One region of the Xenophilus sp. genome, then DNA from elsewhere that is predicted to be linked to it. Evidence: predicted binding sites of a transcription regulator. Region 1 holds the regulator's gene; each other region holds the start of a gene.
The links. The regulator sigma-54, encoded in region 1, starts transcription at its own class of promoters, with help from an activator protein. The targets are predictions, from matches to a motif close to TGGCANGNAANCTGCTTT.

Region 1 (5,161 bases):
ACGCGCCGCTCTGTCCGCGGCACAGGAGAAACACCTTGACCATGAACCGACGTGACTTTTCGCTCGCCACCGCCGCCGCGGCGGCCCTGATGCCGCTGGCCGGCACCGCCCAGGCCCAGGGCGCCTTCGCCCCCGGCAAGGACTACGTGGTGCTGGGCAAGCCGGCCCCGGTCGATGCGCCGGCGGGCAAGATCGAGGTGGTCGAGTTCTTCTCGTACAACTGCCCGCACTGCGCCGCCTTCGAGCCGCAGTTGGAAGCCTGGGTCAAGAAGCTGCCCGCGAACGTGGTCTTCCGCCGCATCCCCGTGCCCTTCGTGGGCAACGACGTGCAGGCCAAGCAGAAGCTCTACTACACGCTGGAAGCGCTGGGCAAGATCGACGCGTTCCAGATGAAGGTCTTCCAGGCCATCCACCAGGAGCGCCAGCGCCTGTTCGGCGACGAGGCCATCCTCGCCTGGGCCGGCCAGCAGAGCGGCCTGGACGCCAAGCAGTTCGCCGACACCTACAAGTCCTTCAGCGTGGCCGGCAAGGTCAAGCGCGCCACGCAGATGACCGACGCCTACAAGGTGGCCGGCGTGCCGGCGCTGGGCGTGGCCGGCCGCTGGTACGTGGACGGCGAACTGGCCGGTTCGCTCGGCCGTGCGCTGCAGATCACGGATTCCCTCATCGGCCAGGCCAGAAAGTGAACCACCCCCAGTCTTCGCGGACTTCGTTCCGCTTCGCCAACCCCCTCGAGGGGGCACACGCGACGGCCCGGCGGAGCCGGTTCCGTGCGTGTTCCCGCATGGCCTGCTCCGCGGCCTCCTGATTGGCGGCAACGCCCCTGCCCAAAGCCCGCGCCCGCGGGCTTTTGTCCTTGAGGGCCGTCCGTTCCGCGAAAGGTCGCGGCATACAATGCCAGCAAGTTTCGTGCCTTTATGACATTCCCCTTGATGCACCTCCCCGCCGCCTCCTTCCGCCGCCTGGCCCGCCTGCTGTTCCTGGGCACGGCCCTGGCCCTGGCCGGCGGCGCCGTCCAGGCCGAGAAGGCCGACCGCACCAAGCCGATGAACATCGAGGCCGACAACATGCGCTACGACGACCTCAAGCAGACCAGCGTGTTCACGGGCAGGGTGGTCGTCACCAAGGGCACCATCATCATCCGCGGCGCCCGCATCGACGTGCGGCAGGACCCGGACGGCTACCAGTACGGCGTGGTCACCGCCGCGCCCGGCCAGCGCGCTTACTACAAGCAGAAGCGCGACGCCGGCACCGACGAGTGGATCGAGGGCGAATCGGAGGTCATCGAGTACGACGGCCGCGCCGACAACGTGAAGTTCATCCGCCGCGCCGTCATGCGCCGGCTGGTCGGCGCCAGGGTCAACGACGAGACCACCGGCCCGCTGATCGTCTACGACCAGAGCAACGACACCTTCACCGTCAACGGCGCGCCGCTGCCGCCGGACGCCAGCGTCTCCGCCGGCCAGCCCGGCGGCCGGGTGCGCGCGATCCTGACGCCGCGCGCGGCCAGTGAGCCCGGCAAGGGGGCGCCGGCCGCCCCCGCCGCGCCCGAGGGCGAACGGGGCCTGCGCCCCAGCACCACCCTGGACGGCCAGGGGGCGCGCCCGTGATCGAGGCCGCCAACCCCGCGGCCGAGTCCGCCCCCGGCAGCCGGCTGGAGGCGCGCGGCCTGCAGAAGAGCTACGGCAGCCGCCGGGTGGTGCGCGACGTCTCGCTGGACGTGCGCAAGGGCGAGGTGGTCGGCCTGCTGGGCCCCAACGGCGCCGGCAAGACCACCTCCTTCTACATGATCGTCGGGCTGGTGCGCGCCGACGCCGGCGACATCAGCATCGACGGCGAGCAGATCGCCCACATGCCCATCCACCGCCGCGCGCGCATGGGCCTGTCGTACCTGCCGCAGGAGGCCTCGATCTTCCGCAAGCTCAATGTCGAGGACAACGTGCGCGCCGTGCTGGAGTTGCAGCGCGAGCCCGACGCGAACGGCCGCATGGTGCCGCTGTCGAAGGCGCGCATGGACGAGCGCCTGACCGAGTTGCTGACCGACCTGCGCGTGGACCACCTGCGCGATTCGCCGGCGCTGGCCCTGTCGGGCGGCGAGCGGCGCCGGGTGGAGATCGCCCGCGCCCTGGCCACCCAGCCGCGCTTCATCCTGCTGGACGAGCCCTTCGCCGGCATCGACCCGATCGCGGTGATCGAGATCCAGCGCATCATCAGCTTCCTCAAGGAGCGCGGCATCGGCGTGCTCATCACCGACCACAACGTGCGTGAGACGCTGGGCATCTGCGACCACGCCTACATCATCAGCGACGGGCATGTGCTGGCACAAGGCACGCCATCGGAGATCGTCGACAACGTCGAAGTGCGCCGCGTGTACCTGGGCGAGCACTTCCGCATGTGAACGAGGACCGCACGGCATGAAGCAGGGCCTGTCGCTGCGGGTTTCGCAGCACCTGGCGCTCACGCCGCAGCTGCAGCAGTCGATCCGCCTGCTGCAGTTGTCCACCCTGGAGCTGGCGCAGGAGGTCGAGCAGATGCTCGACGACAACCCCTTCCTGGAGCGCCAGACCGAGGAGGCGCAGCGCGAGGAGTTCGGCCTGGACAGCGCCGACGCGCCGCAGCCGCGCGAGGAGCGCGAGGACGCCGAGCCGTCCCTCGCCGTGCCGGGGTCCGACGGCGCCGTCGCCGGCGGCGATGCCGACGCGCCCGTGGCCGATGCCGTCGACGCCGAGCCCGACTGGGAGGGCGACGGCAGCGTCGACCTGGCGCCCGACGACAGCGAGTGGGGCGGCGACGCGCCGCCGCGCAGCAGCGGCAGCGGCGACGACGACGAGCGCGCCGACGCCACCGAGCTGGCGCGCAGCCACGAGTCGCTGCAGGAGCACCTGCACCGCCAAGCGCTGTCCCTGCGACTGTCGCCGGAGGACTCGGCCGCGCTGCGCTTCCTGATCGAGTCGCTCGACGACGACGGCTACCTGGAGGACTCGCTGCCCGCCCTGGCCTCGGCGCTGGCCGGCGACGACAACGACCAGTTCGACGAGCTGGTGCACCACTTCCAGGTCGCGCTGGGCCTGCTGCAGAGCCTGGAGCCGGTGGGCGTGGGCGCGCGCGACCTGGGCGAGTGCCTGGCCATCCAGCTGCGCGCCGGCGCCGCCGACGACGAGGGCGACGAGGACGCGATGGAGGTGCGCAAGATCGCGCTGGCCATCTGCAAGCAGCCGATGGAGCTGCTGGCGCGGCGCGACTTCCGCCGCCTGGCCGCGCTCACCCGCGGCAGCGAGGACGAGGTGCGCCAGGCGATGCAGCTCATCGCCAGGCTGGAGCCCAAGCCGGGCCGGCGCTTCGTCGACGTCGAGCGCAACGTCATCGTGCCCGACGTCATCGTCACCCGCAGCGGCCGCGGCGCGAACATGAAGCTGCGCGTGCAGCTCAACCCCGACGTGATGCCGCGCCTGCGCGTGCACGACATCTACGCCGGCGCGCTGAAGGCGCACAAGGGCGAGGGCGGTCAGGCGCTGTCGCAGCGGCTGCAGGAGGCGCGCTGGTTCATCAAGAACATCCAGCAGCGCTTCGACACCATCCTGCGCGTGTCCAACGCCATCGTCGAGCGGCAGAAGAACTTCTTCGTGCACGGCGAGCTGGCGATGCGCCCGCTGGTGCTGCGCGAGATCGCCGACGAGCTGGGCCTGCACGAGTCCACCATCAGCCGCGTGACCACCGCCAAGTACATGGCCACGCCCTTCGGCACGGTGGAGCTGAAGTACTTCTTCGGCTCGGCCCTGGGCACCGAGACCGGCGGCAACGCCTCCAGCACCGCGGTGCGCGCCCTCATCAAGCAGTTCGTCGGCGCCGAAAGCGCCAAGAAGCCGCTGTCGGACAGCCAGATCTCCGAGATGCTCAAGGAGCAGGGCATCGAGTGCGCGCGCCGCACCGTCGCCAAGTACCGCGAGGCGCTGCGCATCGCGCCGGCGAACCTGCGCAAGGCGCTGTAGGGCCTGCCCTCCGCCCGCGCGCCGTCAGTGCTGCGTGACGACGATGGGCGCGCCCTTCGTGATGATCATCGTGTGCTCGTACTGCGCGGACAGGTTCCCGCGGGCGCCGGCCAGCGTCCAGCCGTCGGAGGTCTCGGTGACGGTGCGGCTCTTGGTCGACAGGAAGGGCTCGATGGTGATGACCATGCCTTCCTGCAGGATGCGCCGGTCCGCGGGGTCGAAGTAGCCGGCGATGTGGTCCGGCGCCTCGTGCAGTGCGCGCCCGACGCCGTGGCTTCCGAGGTTCTCGATGACCTTGAAGCCGTACGCCTTCGCGGTGCGCTCGATGGCCCCGCCGATGCCGTTGACCGGCTGCCCCGCCCGGGCACGCTTCATGGCCTCGGCGAGCGCCGCGCGGGTAGCGTGGCACAGGCGCGTCTTCTGCGCCGTGGAGGGCGGCACGACGGTGGTTCCGCCGGTGTCGGCGAAATAGCCGCCGAGTTCCGCAGACACGTCGACGTTCAGGACGTCGCCGGCCCGGATGACCCGGTCCCCGGGAATGCCGTGCGCCGCCTGCTCGTTGATGCTGATGCACGTCGCGGCCGGGAAGCCGTAGGTCAGCCTCGGCGCCGACTGCGCGCCGTGCTCCTCCAGGAGCCGTTCGCCGAGCCGGTCGAGTTCGCGGGTGGTCATGCCGGGTTCCGCGGCATCGAGCATCCGCTGCAGCGTCAGCGAGACGATCCTGCCGATGCGTTTCAGTGCGACGACGTCGTCTTGGGTTTCGATGGTCATGAAGGGTCCTGTTGCGTCGGGGCCGATTCTGACCCGATGCCGGCGCCGTGAAAACAGCGCCGCCGGGCCGAGGTCGAAGCTCGCGCCCGGCGGCGGCTGGAATGGGACGCCTCAGCCTTCGTCCAGCAGATGGCGCTTGTCGGCCACGTCGGCCCAGGCGTCGGCATCGGGCAGGGCCCCGTGGCCGCGGACGATCAACGGCCAGACCTTGGCGAGCCGCGCGTTCAGCGGCAGGAAGTCGCGCTGGTCCGGCGGCGTGTCCTCGTCGAAGAAGATCGCGTGCACCGGGCACTCGGGCACGCACAGGGCGCAGTCGATGCAGTCGTCGGGGTCGATCGCCAGCATGTTCGGCCCCTCGCGGAAGGCGTCGACGGGGCAGACCTCGACGCAGTCCGTGTACT
Region 2 (5,161 bases), on a different contig from region 1:
CGAACAGCAGGTTGGTCAGCACGTACTCGAAGCTGAAGCTGACGGCGGTGAGGAACTCGAAGGGCCCGGCGGTGAGCGCGTCCTCGAAGAAGGACTTGGGCACCGAGAGGTACCACACGCGGTCGAACCAGTGGTTCGCCTGGTGCATGCCGTTGAAGTACTTGTTGTAGTGGCTCAGCGCATGCGTCTCGGTCTGGAAGTGGCGCAGCTCGTCGATCGACTGCATCTGCGCCGCCACCCGCGCGCCGGCGCCGGTGAAGTGCCGGCCCACGTGCGCGAAGCCGCGGTGCGCGTAGTACTCCAGCGGCGTCACCCCCTGGATGAAGAGCTTCAGCGCGTTGACGTAGCGCGCGTCGGCCACGCCGAGCTGGCCGTTGTTCTGCGCGAAAGCCTCGATGACGGCGTAGAGCTTCTTCTCCTTCTCGCCCTGGTACTTCCAGTAGGCGTCCATGGTCAGGCGGAAGGGGTCCTCCCACTTGTCCCAGTCGTGGATCCTGATGCCTTCGTAGCGGTCGTAGGGGAAGACCTTGTCCATCGGCTGGTAGCTGGTGTCCCAGGCCAGGCCGCGCGTCATGGCGGCGTAGCGCTCCTTCAGGCCCAGCTTCTTCTTGGCGACGCGGGTGTCCATGCGTGTGTCTCCTGTGATGTGTGGGTTCAGTGCCTCCAGCTCAGGGTGAGCTGGTCGTCGTCCTCGTCGATGTGGCCCGAGAGGGTGACGAGGTTGACGTGGATCTGCTGCAGGTCGTAGGCGCGGCCGGTCTGCTCCTCGATCGTGGCGCGGCGGATGGTGAGCCGGCCGGGGGCGTCGATCTTGACCAGGCCCGGCGTGTGCGCCGCGCTGGCATCGGGGTTGTCGGCCAGGATGGCCTCGACCACGGGGCGCGCTTCCTCGTTGTCCTGGAAGGCGATGAAGACGTTGGAGATGCTGCTGCTCATGGCGTGCTCCTCAGACGGCCAGGCCGGCCTTGCGGGCGCGGGCGTCGAGCGCCTCGCGCACGGCCTGCAGCGCGCCGGCGCCCTGCTCGCCCAGCGCCAGGTCGGCCACCGGCGCCAGCGCGGCCTGTGCGGCCTGGGCGTAGGCGGCATACCAGCCGGAGATCAGCGCCAGGTTCTCCGGCGACTCGGCCGCCGCCACCTTGACCACCGCGTCGATCCAGCGCGCGCTCTCGTCGTGCCACTCGGGCATGAAGGCGGTGAGCATCGCCACCGCGGTGCCGCCCTGCAGCGCCAGGTGCTCGTCGACGAACTGGCCGTAGACGAGCGGGTACAGCAGGCCGTCGAGCGCCAGGTTCTGCGCCACGAACAGCTCGAAGGGGTCCTGCAGCACCAGCGTGTCCTCGACATAGCGGCGCAGCACCTGCCAGCGCGGCGCCTGCAGCCAGTCGTTGCGGCCGGCCTCCAGCACGCCGGGCTCGTCCATCACCAGGCCCAGGCGCGTCAGGTACTGGGCCACGCCCAGGTGGTCCATCGCGTGGAACATGGCCGGCGCGGTGAAGGCGGTGCCGTAGCCGCGCGCGCACACGTTGCAGTTGTTCATGTTGCCGCCCCAGGCCACGTGGCGCAGCGGCATCAGCACGGCGCAGGCCCTGGCGCGCAGCGCGTCGGACATCTTGCCCACCAGGCCGCGCGACTCGACGAACTGGTAGTTGGACTCCATCGCGTCCTGCTGGCGCGCGCGGGCCATGGTCCAGGTGGCGTAGTAGTACTGGCGCGGATCGCGCAGCGCGTACCAGTCGGCCATGCGCACCGCCGTGCGGCCGGTGTCGAACAGCTCGAACTCCGGCTCCCAGGTCGGCCGGTAGTGGAAGTTCGCCGCGGGCTGCGCGCCCAGCGTGGCCTCGAGGTAGCGCGACGCGGGCTTGTCGCCCGTGTAGGCCGCCACGCGGGCGAAGGTCTGGCGCAGCGGCTGGATCTCGCGCGCCTGCAGGTCGATGTTCATGGGGCGTTGTCTCCTCGGGGTGAAGGGATTCAGTCGTCGAGCTGCTGCACCCGGTGCGTGCGGCAGAAGGCCTCGAAGTCCGGCTCGGGCAGCAGCAGGTCCACCGACAGCTCGGGCCAGCCGAGCGAGAACGCGAACTCGACGAAGCCGTTGTCGCGCCGGCTCAGCACGCGCACGAAGCGCTGGCTCAGGTCGCAGGCGGGGGGGTCGGTGGCAGGGATGGACATGGCGTTCTCGTGAGGTCGGCGTGCGCAGCCTGTTTTGCACGGTGCGTGCCAGTCACCCGAAAATGTCGATAAATTGAGGGTTTGCCCCTAGGAATCGGCCTGTCCCGGCCGGCATCGGCGGCGTTTCGGCGGATCGCACCCGCCGGCGCGGCGTGATTGCTGCGCAGCAGCATGATGATTTGATGAAGCCCCGCCGGGCGGCTGCATGAAAAGATCAATCCGGAGCTGTCGAGGGATTGCCCCGGGTGGACGGTTCGGGTCAATTTATCGATACTTTCCGACATGCCGCCGCCGATCCCGCCCCTGCCCTCCGACGACGACCTGCGCCGGCTGGTGCACTTCTCCACCGTCGACGGTCGCATCTGGCTGTCGGGCCAGCGCATGCTGCTGGTCCACGCGGCGGCCATCCAGGCGCTGCGCCGCGAGCTGATGGCCAGCATCGGCCCGGCCCACACGCGCCGCCTGCTGATGCGCGCGGGCTACGCGTCGGGCGAGCGCGACGCGCTGCTGGCACGGCAGGTGCGCCCCGACGCCCCGCTGTTCGACGCCTTCTCGGTCGGCCCGCAGCTGCACATGCTCGAAGGCATGGTGCGCGTAACGCCGCGCGTGTTCGACCTCGACGAGGCGGCCGGCCACTTCCACGGCGTCTTCCAGTGGGACCACAGCTGGGAGGCCGAGGTGCACCAGCGCGACTTCGGCCCGCAGGACGCCCCCGTGTGCTGGATGCTGCTGGGCTACGCCTCGGGCTACACCAGCGGCTTCTTCCGCCGCCCGGCGCTGTTCAAGGAAGTGCAGTGCACCGCCTGCGGCGCCGAGCACTGCCTGATCGAAGGCCGTTTCGTGCACGAGTGGCCCGACGGCGAGCAGCTCGCGCGCGACTACGACCCCGACTCGATGCTGGTGCGCCTGGACGAGCTGCAGTCGCAGGTGGAGGCGCTGCGCACGCAGCTCGAGCCGGCCGACGAACAGGGCCCGCTGCTGGGCCGCTCACGCGCGTTCCAGGAGACGGTGGCGCTGCTGCGCAAGGCCGCGCCGACGCAGGTGACGGTGCTGCTGACCGGCGAGACCGGCGTGGGCAAGGAGCGCTTCGCCCGCGCCCTGCACGCCATGGGCCCGCGCGCCGACAAGCCCTTCGTGGCGGTGAACTGCGCCGCGCTGCCCGCCGAGCTGATCGAGAGCGAACTCTTCGGCGCCGAGAAAGGCGCCTACACCGGCGCCACCGCGGCGCGCGTGGGCCGCTTCGAGCGCGCGCACGGCGGCACGCTGCTGCTGGACGAGCTGGGCGAGCTGCCCCTGCCCGCCCAGGCCAAGCTGCTGCGCGTGCTGCAGCAGGGCGAGGTGGAGCGCCTGGGCGGCAGCCAGCCGCGCAAGGTGGACGTGCGCGTGGTGGCCGCCACCAACGTCGACCTGGAGAAGGCGGTGGAGGAAGGCCGCTTCCGCCGCGACCTGCTCTACCGCCTGAACGTCTACCCGATCCGCATCCCGCCGCTGCGCGAGCGCGTGGACGACATCGAGCCGCTGGCCATGCACCTGCTGCACCAGTACGCCGCCGCGCACGGCAAGCGCGTGGCCGGCTTCACCGACCTGGCGATGACCGCGATGCGCCACCACGACTGGCCGGGCAACGTGCGCGAGCTGGAGAACCTGATCGAGCGCGGCGTGATCCTGGCCGTGCACGGCGAGCTGGTGGACGCGCCGATGCTGTTCCCCCAGGCGCCCTCGGCCGACGCCCTGACGCTGAACGCCGCCGGCCAGCTGGAAAGCCCGGCCGTGTGCGCGCCCCCCGCCGGGCTCTACGAGGCGCTGCAGCGCAGCGGCCTCACGCTGGACGCGATGGAGGACGCCCTGATCCGCGAGGCCGTGCAGCGCGCCGGCGGCAACCTGGCCGCGGCGGCGCGCGCGCTCGGCATCACGCGCCCGCAGCTGAGCTACCGCCTCTCGCGCCTGCAGGAGCGCGCGCGCAACGCCTCCTGACACAACATGGCCAAACGTTCATTCCTGCCCCTGCGGGCCCTGCCCGCCAACGACGCGCCGGACACCAACGGCTCCCGCACGCTGATCGAGCAGACCTACGCCACGCTGCGCGACGCCATCATCGAAGGACGGCTGGCGCCCGGCAGCAAGCTGCGCATCGAGCACCTGCGCGTGGCGCACCAGGTGGGCGCCGGCACGCTGCGCGAGGCGCTGACGCGGCTGGTCAGCGACGCGCTGGTCAGCGCCGAGGGCCAGCGCGGCTTTCGCGTGGCGCCCATCGCCATCGAAGAGCTGGAGGACATCACGCGGCTGCGCGTGCACATCGAGACCGAGGCGCTGCGGCTGTCGATACGGCACGGCGACGCGGCCTGGCGCAACGCCCTGACGGCGGCCTACGAGGCGTTGTCGGCCGAGGAGCGGCCGATCGCGCCCGGCCGGCGGCGCCAGTGGGAGGTGCTCAACCTGCGCTTCCACGAGGCGCTGCTGTCGGGCCATGCCTCGCCGTGGACGCTGCACGTGCTGCGCCTGCTGTCGCGCCACAGCGAGCGCTACCGCAGCTACGCGATGGGCCTGCCCGGCAGCGAGCGCGACGTGCACGCCGAGCACCGGGAGATCTACGAGCTGGCCATCGCCGGCCTGGAGGCGCGCGCCGCGCTGGCGCTGGAGGCCCACATCTGGGCCACGCCGCACGTGCTGCTGCGGGCGCTGCGCGAAGGCACGGTGGTGCTGCCCGGCAGCGCGCCGGCGGCGCTGCGGCAGGCCTGAGAAGGTGTGAACCGAAGACGCGCTCAGGGCGCCTGGTTGATCTCGGCCGACGAGCGCGTCAGCAGCAGCGCCAGGGCGCCCGACAGGGCCGTCACGGCCCAGAAGACGAAGAAGGACAGCGCGTACACGAGCTGGCGGCTCGGCGGCAGCGCCCGGCCGAACCACTGCAACTCGCCGGGGTCGACACAGGCGAACACCAGGAACTCGAGCACGCAGGCCGCCAGGAAGGACGACCAGCCCACAGCCATCACGCGGC
Region 3 (5,161 bases), on a different contig from region 1:
CCGGCCGGGCGTCGACGGACTTCGGCGAGGTGCAGCCCAGCTACCGGCCCGGCGTGCGCCTGGGCGACCTGCACGGCGCCCTGCCCGGCTACGCCATCGCCGCCATGCGCGAGGCCTTCCCCGCCTTCGGCCGCAAGATCCCCGGCTTCGACCGGCACGACGCAGTGCTGACCGGCGTGGAGACGCGCACCTCCTCGCCCATCCGCATCGCGCGCGACGGCGACACGCTGCAGTGCCCCGGCATCGCCGGCCTGTTCCCGGCCGGCGAGGGCGCGGGCTACGCGGGCGGCATCCTCTCGGCCGGGGTGGACGGCATCAAGGCGGCCGAAGCCGTGGCGCGCAGCCTCGCGGCGCAGGCCGAGGCGCGGAGGGTGCCGGCATGACGACGATGCAGCGCCCGAACGACGCCCGCCTCTTCGCCCTGGCCGTCGCGGCCATGGCCGCGGTGGTGCTCGCCTCCAACATCCTGGTGCAGTACGCCATCAACGACTGGCTGACCTGGGGCGCCTTCACCTACCCGGCGGCCTTCCTGGTGAGCGAGCTGGTCAACCGCCGCTTCGGGCCGCGCATCGCGCGCCGCGTGGCGTGGGTGGGCTTCGCGGTGGCGGTGGCAGCCTCGCTCGTGCTGGCGCCGGCGCGCATCGCCCTGGCCTCGGGCACCGCCTTCATCGCCTCGCAATGGCTGGACATCGGCGTGTTCGACCGCCTGCGCCGCGCCGCCTGGTGGCGCGCGCCGCTGGCGGCCACCGTCGCCGCCGCGCTGCTGGACAGCGCCGTGTTCTGGGGCATCGGCTTCGCCGGCACCGGCAGCCCGTGGATCACCTGGGCACTCGGCGACCTGGCGGTGAAGCTGGCGGTGGGCGTCGGCATGCTGCTGCCCTTCCGCCTGCTGATCGCGCGCAGCCTAGGGCCGCAGCCCTCCAGCGCCTCTTCCTGAACCCCTTTCGCCCGCCCTGCCGACGACGACATGAACGCTCCCGACGCCTCTCCCGACACCGCCGCGCCCGAGGCCGCCCCGCCGGCACCGCGCAACAACAACAAAGGCCGCCGCCGCGGCGGCAACTCCGCCAAAGCGGCCGGCGCCGAGCGCAAGGTCCATCCGCTGCTGGAGAAACTGGCGGCGCTGTACCCGAAGCTGTTCGGCGCACGCTTCCTGCCGCTGCAGCGCGGCGTGTACGAGGAGCTGCTGGCGCGCCACCCCGAGGAGCTGCCCGCCGACGAGCTGAAGGTGGCGCTGGGCCTGCATGCCCGCTCCGGGCGCTACCTGCAGGCCATCGCCGAGCGCCTGCCGCGCCACGGCCTGGACGGCCAGGTGGTCGAGCCGGTGGCGCCGGAGCACGTGCACCACGCGATCGTCGAGCTGTACCGCCGCCGCCAGGCGCGCACGCCGAACGAGGACCTGCGGCCCAAGCTGGTGGCCCGGCTGGCCGAGGCCATCGAGGCCAGCGGCCTGGACCGCGCGGCCTACACCGAGCAGGTGCGCGTCTCGCGCCCCGAGGCGCTGCTGCTGCTGGACGAGGCCTTCGCCGAGCACGGCCGCCGCGTGGCGCGGCGCGAGGCGCTGCAGCGCGCCTTCGAGGCCAGCGGCCAGCCGACGCTGGAGGCCTTCGCCGAGATGTACGGCATGGACCTGGACGAGACGCGCCGGCTGCTGGCTCAGGCCAAGGCTTCGGCCGGCCCGAAGAACTCGTAGCGCACCTGCCGCTCGGGCACGCCCAGGTGCTTGAGGGCGCGCTTGATCAGGCGCATGAACGGGCGCGGGCCGAGGAAGTACACGTCCACGTCGCGCGACGCGGGCAGCCATTCGCCCAGCCGCTGCTCGGTCAGGTAGCCCTCGGCGTCCACCTCGTCCTCGGGCACGGCGCGGTCGTAGCAGTAGTAGCGGGTGAGCAGCGGGTGCTCGGCCGCGAGCTGGTCGATGCGCTCGCGGAAGGCGTGCACGGCGCGGTCGCGCGCGCAGTGGATGAAGGTCACCGGCCGGTCGGCGCCCAGCGCGGTGGCCAGCATCGGCAGCGTGGGCGTGATGCCGACGCCGCCGCTGATCAGCACCAGCGGCCGCTCGCTGTGCTGCAGCGTGAAGTGGCCGGCCGGCGGAAACACGGCCAGCGTGTCGCCCGCCTGCACCCGGTCGTGCAGGAAGTTCGACACCTTGCCGCCAGCCTCGCGCTTGACGCTGATGCGCAGGCTGCGCCCGTTGGCCGGCGCCGACAGCGAGTAGTTGCGGCGCTGCTCCTGCCCGTCCACTGCGACGCGCAGGCCGATGTACTGGCCCGGCAGGTGCGCCATCACCGGACCGCCGTCGGCCGGCACCAGGTAGAAGGAGGTGATCTCGGCGCTTTCCTGCACCTTCTTCTCGACGCGGAAGGCGCGCTCGCCGCGCCAGCCGCCCTCGGCCGCGGCGGTGCGGTCGTAGACGTCGCGCTCGGCGGCGATCAGGACGTCGGCCAGCTGCCGGTAGGCCGCGGCCCAGGCGTCGATCACCTCGTCGGTCGCCACCTCGGCGCCCAGCACCTCGCGGATGGCGCGCAGCAGGCAGGCGCCGACGATGGGGTAGTGCTCCGGCTGCACCTGCAGCGCCACGTGCTTGTTGACGATCTGCGCCGGCAGGTCGCCCAGCGCCTCGAGCCGGTCGATGTGCTTGGCGTACATGAGCACGCTGAAGGCCAGCGCCCGCGGCTGGGCGCCGCTGTGCTGGTGCGCCATGTTGAACAGCGGGCGCACCTCGGGGTGCTCGCCCAGCAGGGTGGTGTAGAAGTGGGTGATCAGCGCCTCGCCGCCGCTTTCGAGCAGGGGCACGGTGGATTGGACGATGGCGCGTTGGCGTTCGGTCAGCATAGGGAGCAGGTTCCAGGCGAAACAAAGGGAAAGTGAACGCCCGCTGCCATGCATGCCGCGTGCCCGGCGGGGCCGCCCTTGCCCACCAAGGGTTTACGCGTAACCGAGTCAAATTGACATCTTCCGGATGCCGTCAATCCGATAGCAAAATGATCGAAATGACAACATCCGCCACCCTGCACGCGCTGGTCCCCCTGGTCGCCGATCTCGCCGAGGACCTGCCCGAGCACGAGCGCCTGCGGCGCCTGCTGGCCGCGCTGCGCACCGTGCTGCCGGCCGATGCGGCGGCGCTGCTGCGGCTGGAGGGCGAATGGCTGCGGCCGGTGGCCATCGACGGCCTGGTGCCCGACGCGCTGGGGCGGCGCTTCCGCATCGCCGAGCACCCGCGCTTCGCCCAACTGCTGGCGGCGGGGCAGGCCCTGCGCTTCCCACCCGGCAGCCCGCTGCCCGACCCCTACGACGGCCTGGTCGCGCAGCCGCACGCCGCCCTGGAGGTGCACGACTGCATGGGCTGCGTGCTGCAGGCGGGCGGCCGGCCCTGGGGGCTGCTGACGCTCGACGCGCTCGACGCCGGGCGCTTCGCCGGCCCGGCCGCACTGGACGTGCTGCAGGCCTTCAGCAACCTGGCCGCCGCCACCGTGGCGACGGCCGAGCGGCTGCGCCAGCTGCGGGCGCAGGCGCACCAGGCGCCGCCGAGCGAACCTCCCGCGTCGGCGCAGCGCATGCTGCTGGGCCAGAGCCCGGCCATGCGCCAGCTGCAGCGCGACGTGGCGCTGGTGGCGGCCAGCGAGCTGAACGTGCTGATCACCGGCGAGACCGGCACCGGCAAGGAGCTCGTCGCCCATGCCGTGCACGCGCAGTCGGCGCGGGCGGCGCGGCCGCTGGTCAGCATCAACTGCGCGGCCCTGCCCGACAACCTGGTCGAGAGCGAGCTGTTCGGCCACGCGCGCGGCGCCTTCACCGGCGCGCTGTCCGAGCGCCGCGGCAAGTTCGAGCAGGCGCACCAGGGCACGCTGTTCCTGGACGAGGTGGGCGAGCTGTCGCTGCCGGTGCAGGCCAAGCTGCTGCGCGTGCTGCAGAGCGGCCAGCTGCAGCGCCTGGGCTCGGACCGCGAGCACCGGGTGGACGTGCGCGTGATCGCCGCCACCAACCGCGACCTGGCGGCCGAGGTGCGCGCCGGCCGCATGCGCGCCGACTTCTACCACCGCCTGAGCGTGTACCCGCTGCACGTGCCCGCGCTGCGCGAGCGCGACAGCGACGTGCTGCTGCTGGCCGGCTTCTTCCTGGAGGAGAACCGCTCGCGGCTGGGCCTGCGGGGGCTGCGCCTGGACGCGGCCGCCCAGTCCGCCCTGCTGGCGCGCAGCTGGCCCGGCAACGTGCGCGAGCTGGAGCACCTCATCAGCCGCGGCGTGCTGCGCGCCCTCAGCCGCACGCCGCATGCCACCGCGCCGGGCCGCGCGCGCATGCTCACGCTAGGGGCGGCGGACCTGGCCGGCACGGTGGCGGCGGCCGCGCCGGCGCATGCGCCCGCCGCGCCGGCGCCGGCCCACGAGGCCGAGGCCCCCGGCCTGCGCCAGGCCGTGCTGGCCTACGAGCGCCGCCTGATCGAGGACAGCCTGCAGCGCCACGGCGGCCGCTGGGCCGCCGCCGCGCGCGAGCTGCGCATGGACCGCGGCAACCTGCAGCGGCTGGCGCGGCGCCTGGGCCTGGGCCGGCCCTGAACGCGGCGAAGGCCGCGCGGGGCGGCCTTCGGAGGACGGGGCATCGCGGCGGGTGCCGCGCGGCGGATCAATAGGCGCCGGGTGCGGCGTTCTGCAGCGCCGCGATGCGCTGCTCGATCGGCGGGTGGGTGGCGAACAGGCTGCCCAGCTTGCCGGTGATGCCCATCGCCTCCACCGAGCGCGGCAGCTCGCCGGCCGGCAGGCCGCCCAGGCGCGCCAGCGCGTTGATCATCGGCTGCCGGCGGCCCATCAGCTGCGCGGCGCCTGCGTCGGCGCGGAACTCGCGCTGACGCGAGAACCAGGCCACCACGATGGCGGCGGCGAAGCCCAGCACGATGTCCAGCACGATGGTGGTGACGATGTAGCCGATGCCGGGGCCGGAGTTGTTGTCGCTGCCGCGGCGCAGGAAGCCGTCGACCACGTAGCCGATCACGCGCGAGAGGAACACGACGAAGGTGTTCATCACGCCCTGGATCAGCGTCATCGTCACCATGTCGCCGTTGGCCACGTGCGCGATCTCGTGGCCGATCACGGCCTCGACCTCCTCGCGCGTCATGTTCTGCAGCAGGCCGGTGGACACGGCCACCAGCGCCGAGTTCTTGAAC

Region 2: a site for sigma-54 is predicted at 2,200-2,217, ahead of ACIY1X_RS02330 (phenol hydroxylase subunit). Genes of this name have one in related genera too.
Region 3: a site for sigma-54 is predicted at 2,838-2,855, ahead of hmpA (NO-inducible flavohemoprotein). Genes of this name have one in related genera too.

The regions. Positions count from the first base shown of each region.
Region 1 covers NZ_JBIQNC010000101.1:10,044-15,204, forward strand. Annotated here, with positions in the region: gene ACIY1X_RS15525 (thiol:disulfide interchange protein DsbA/DsbL) at 42-686, shown strand; gene lptA (lipopolysaccharide transport periplasmic protein LptA) at 918-1,610, shown strand; gene lptB (LPS export ABC transporter ATP-binding protein) at 1,607-2,398, shown strand; gene ACIY1X_RS15540 (RNA polymerase factor sigma-54) at 2,415-3,989, shown strand; gene map (type I methionyl aminopeptidase) at 4,014-4,760, opposite strand; gene fdxA (ferredoxin FdxA) at 4,872-5,161, opposite strand, start outside.
Region 2 covers NZ_JBIQNC010000006.1:2,940-8,100, reverse strand. Annotated here, with positions in the region: gene ACIY1X_RS02345 (aromatic/alkene/methane monooxygenase hydroxylase/oxygenase subunit alpha) at 1-628, opposite strand, end outside; gene ACIY1X_RS02340 (MmoB/DmpM family protein) at 655-924, opposite strand; gene ACIY1X_RS02335 (phenol hydroxylase) at 947-1,939, opposite strand; gene ACIY1X_RS02330 (phenol hydroxylase subunit) at 1,969-2,166, opposite strand; gene ACIY1X_RS02325 (sigma 54-interacting transcriptional regulator) at 2,449-4,140, shown strand; gene ACIY1X_RS02320 (GntR family transcriptional regulator) at 4,147-4,905, shown strand; gene ACIY1X_RS02315 (hypothetical protein) at 4,929-5,161, opposite strand, start outside.
Region 3 covers NZ_JBIQNC010000044.1:648-5,808, reverse strand. Annotated here, with positions in the region: gene ACIY1X_RS09435 (NAD(P)/FAD-dependent oxidoreductase) at 1-383, shown strand, start outside; gene ACIY1X_RS09430 (VUT family protein) at 380-937, shown strand; gene ACIY1X_RS09425 (ProQ/FINO family protein) at 968-1,693, shown strand; gene hmpA (NO-inducible flavohemoprotein) at 1,657-2,835, opposite strand; gene norR (nitric oxide reductase transcriptional regulator NorR) at 2,994-4,556, shown strand; gene htpX (protease HtpX) at 4,624-5,161, opposite strand, start outside.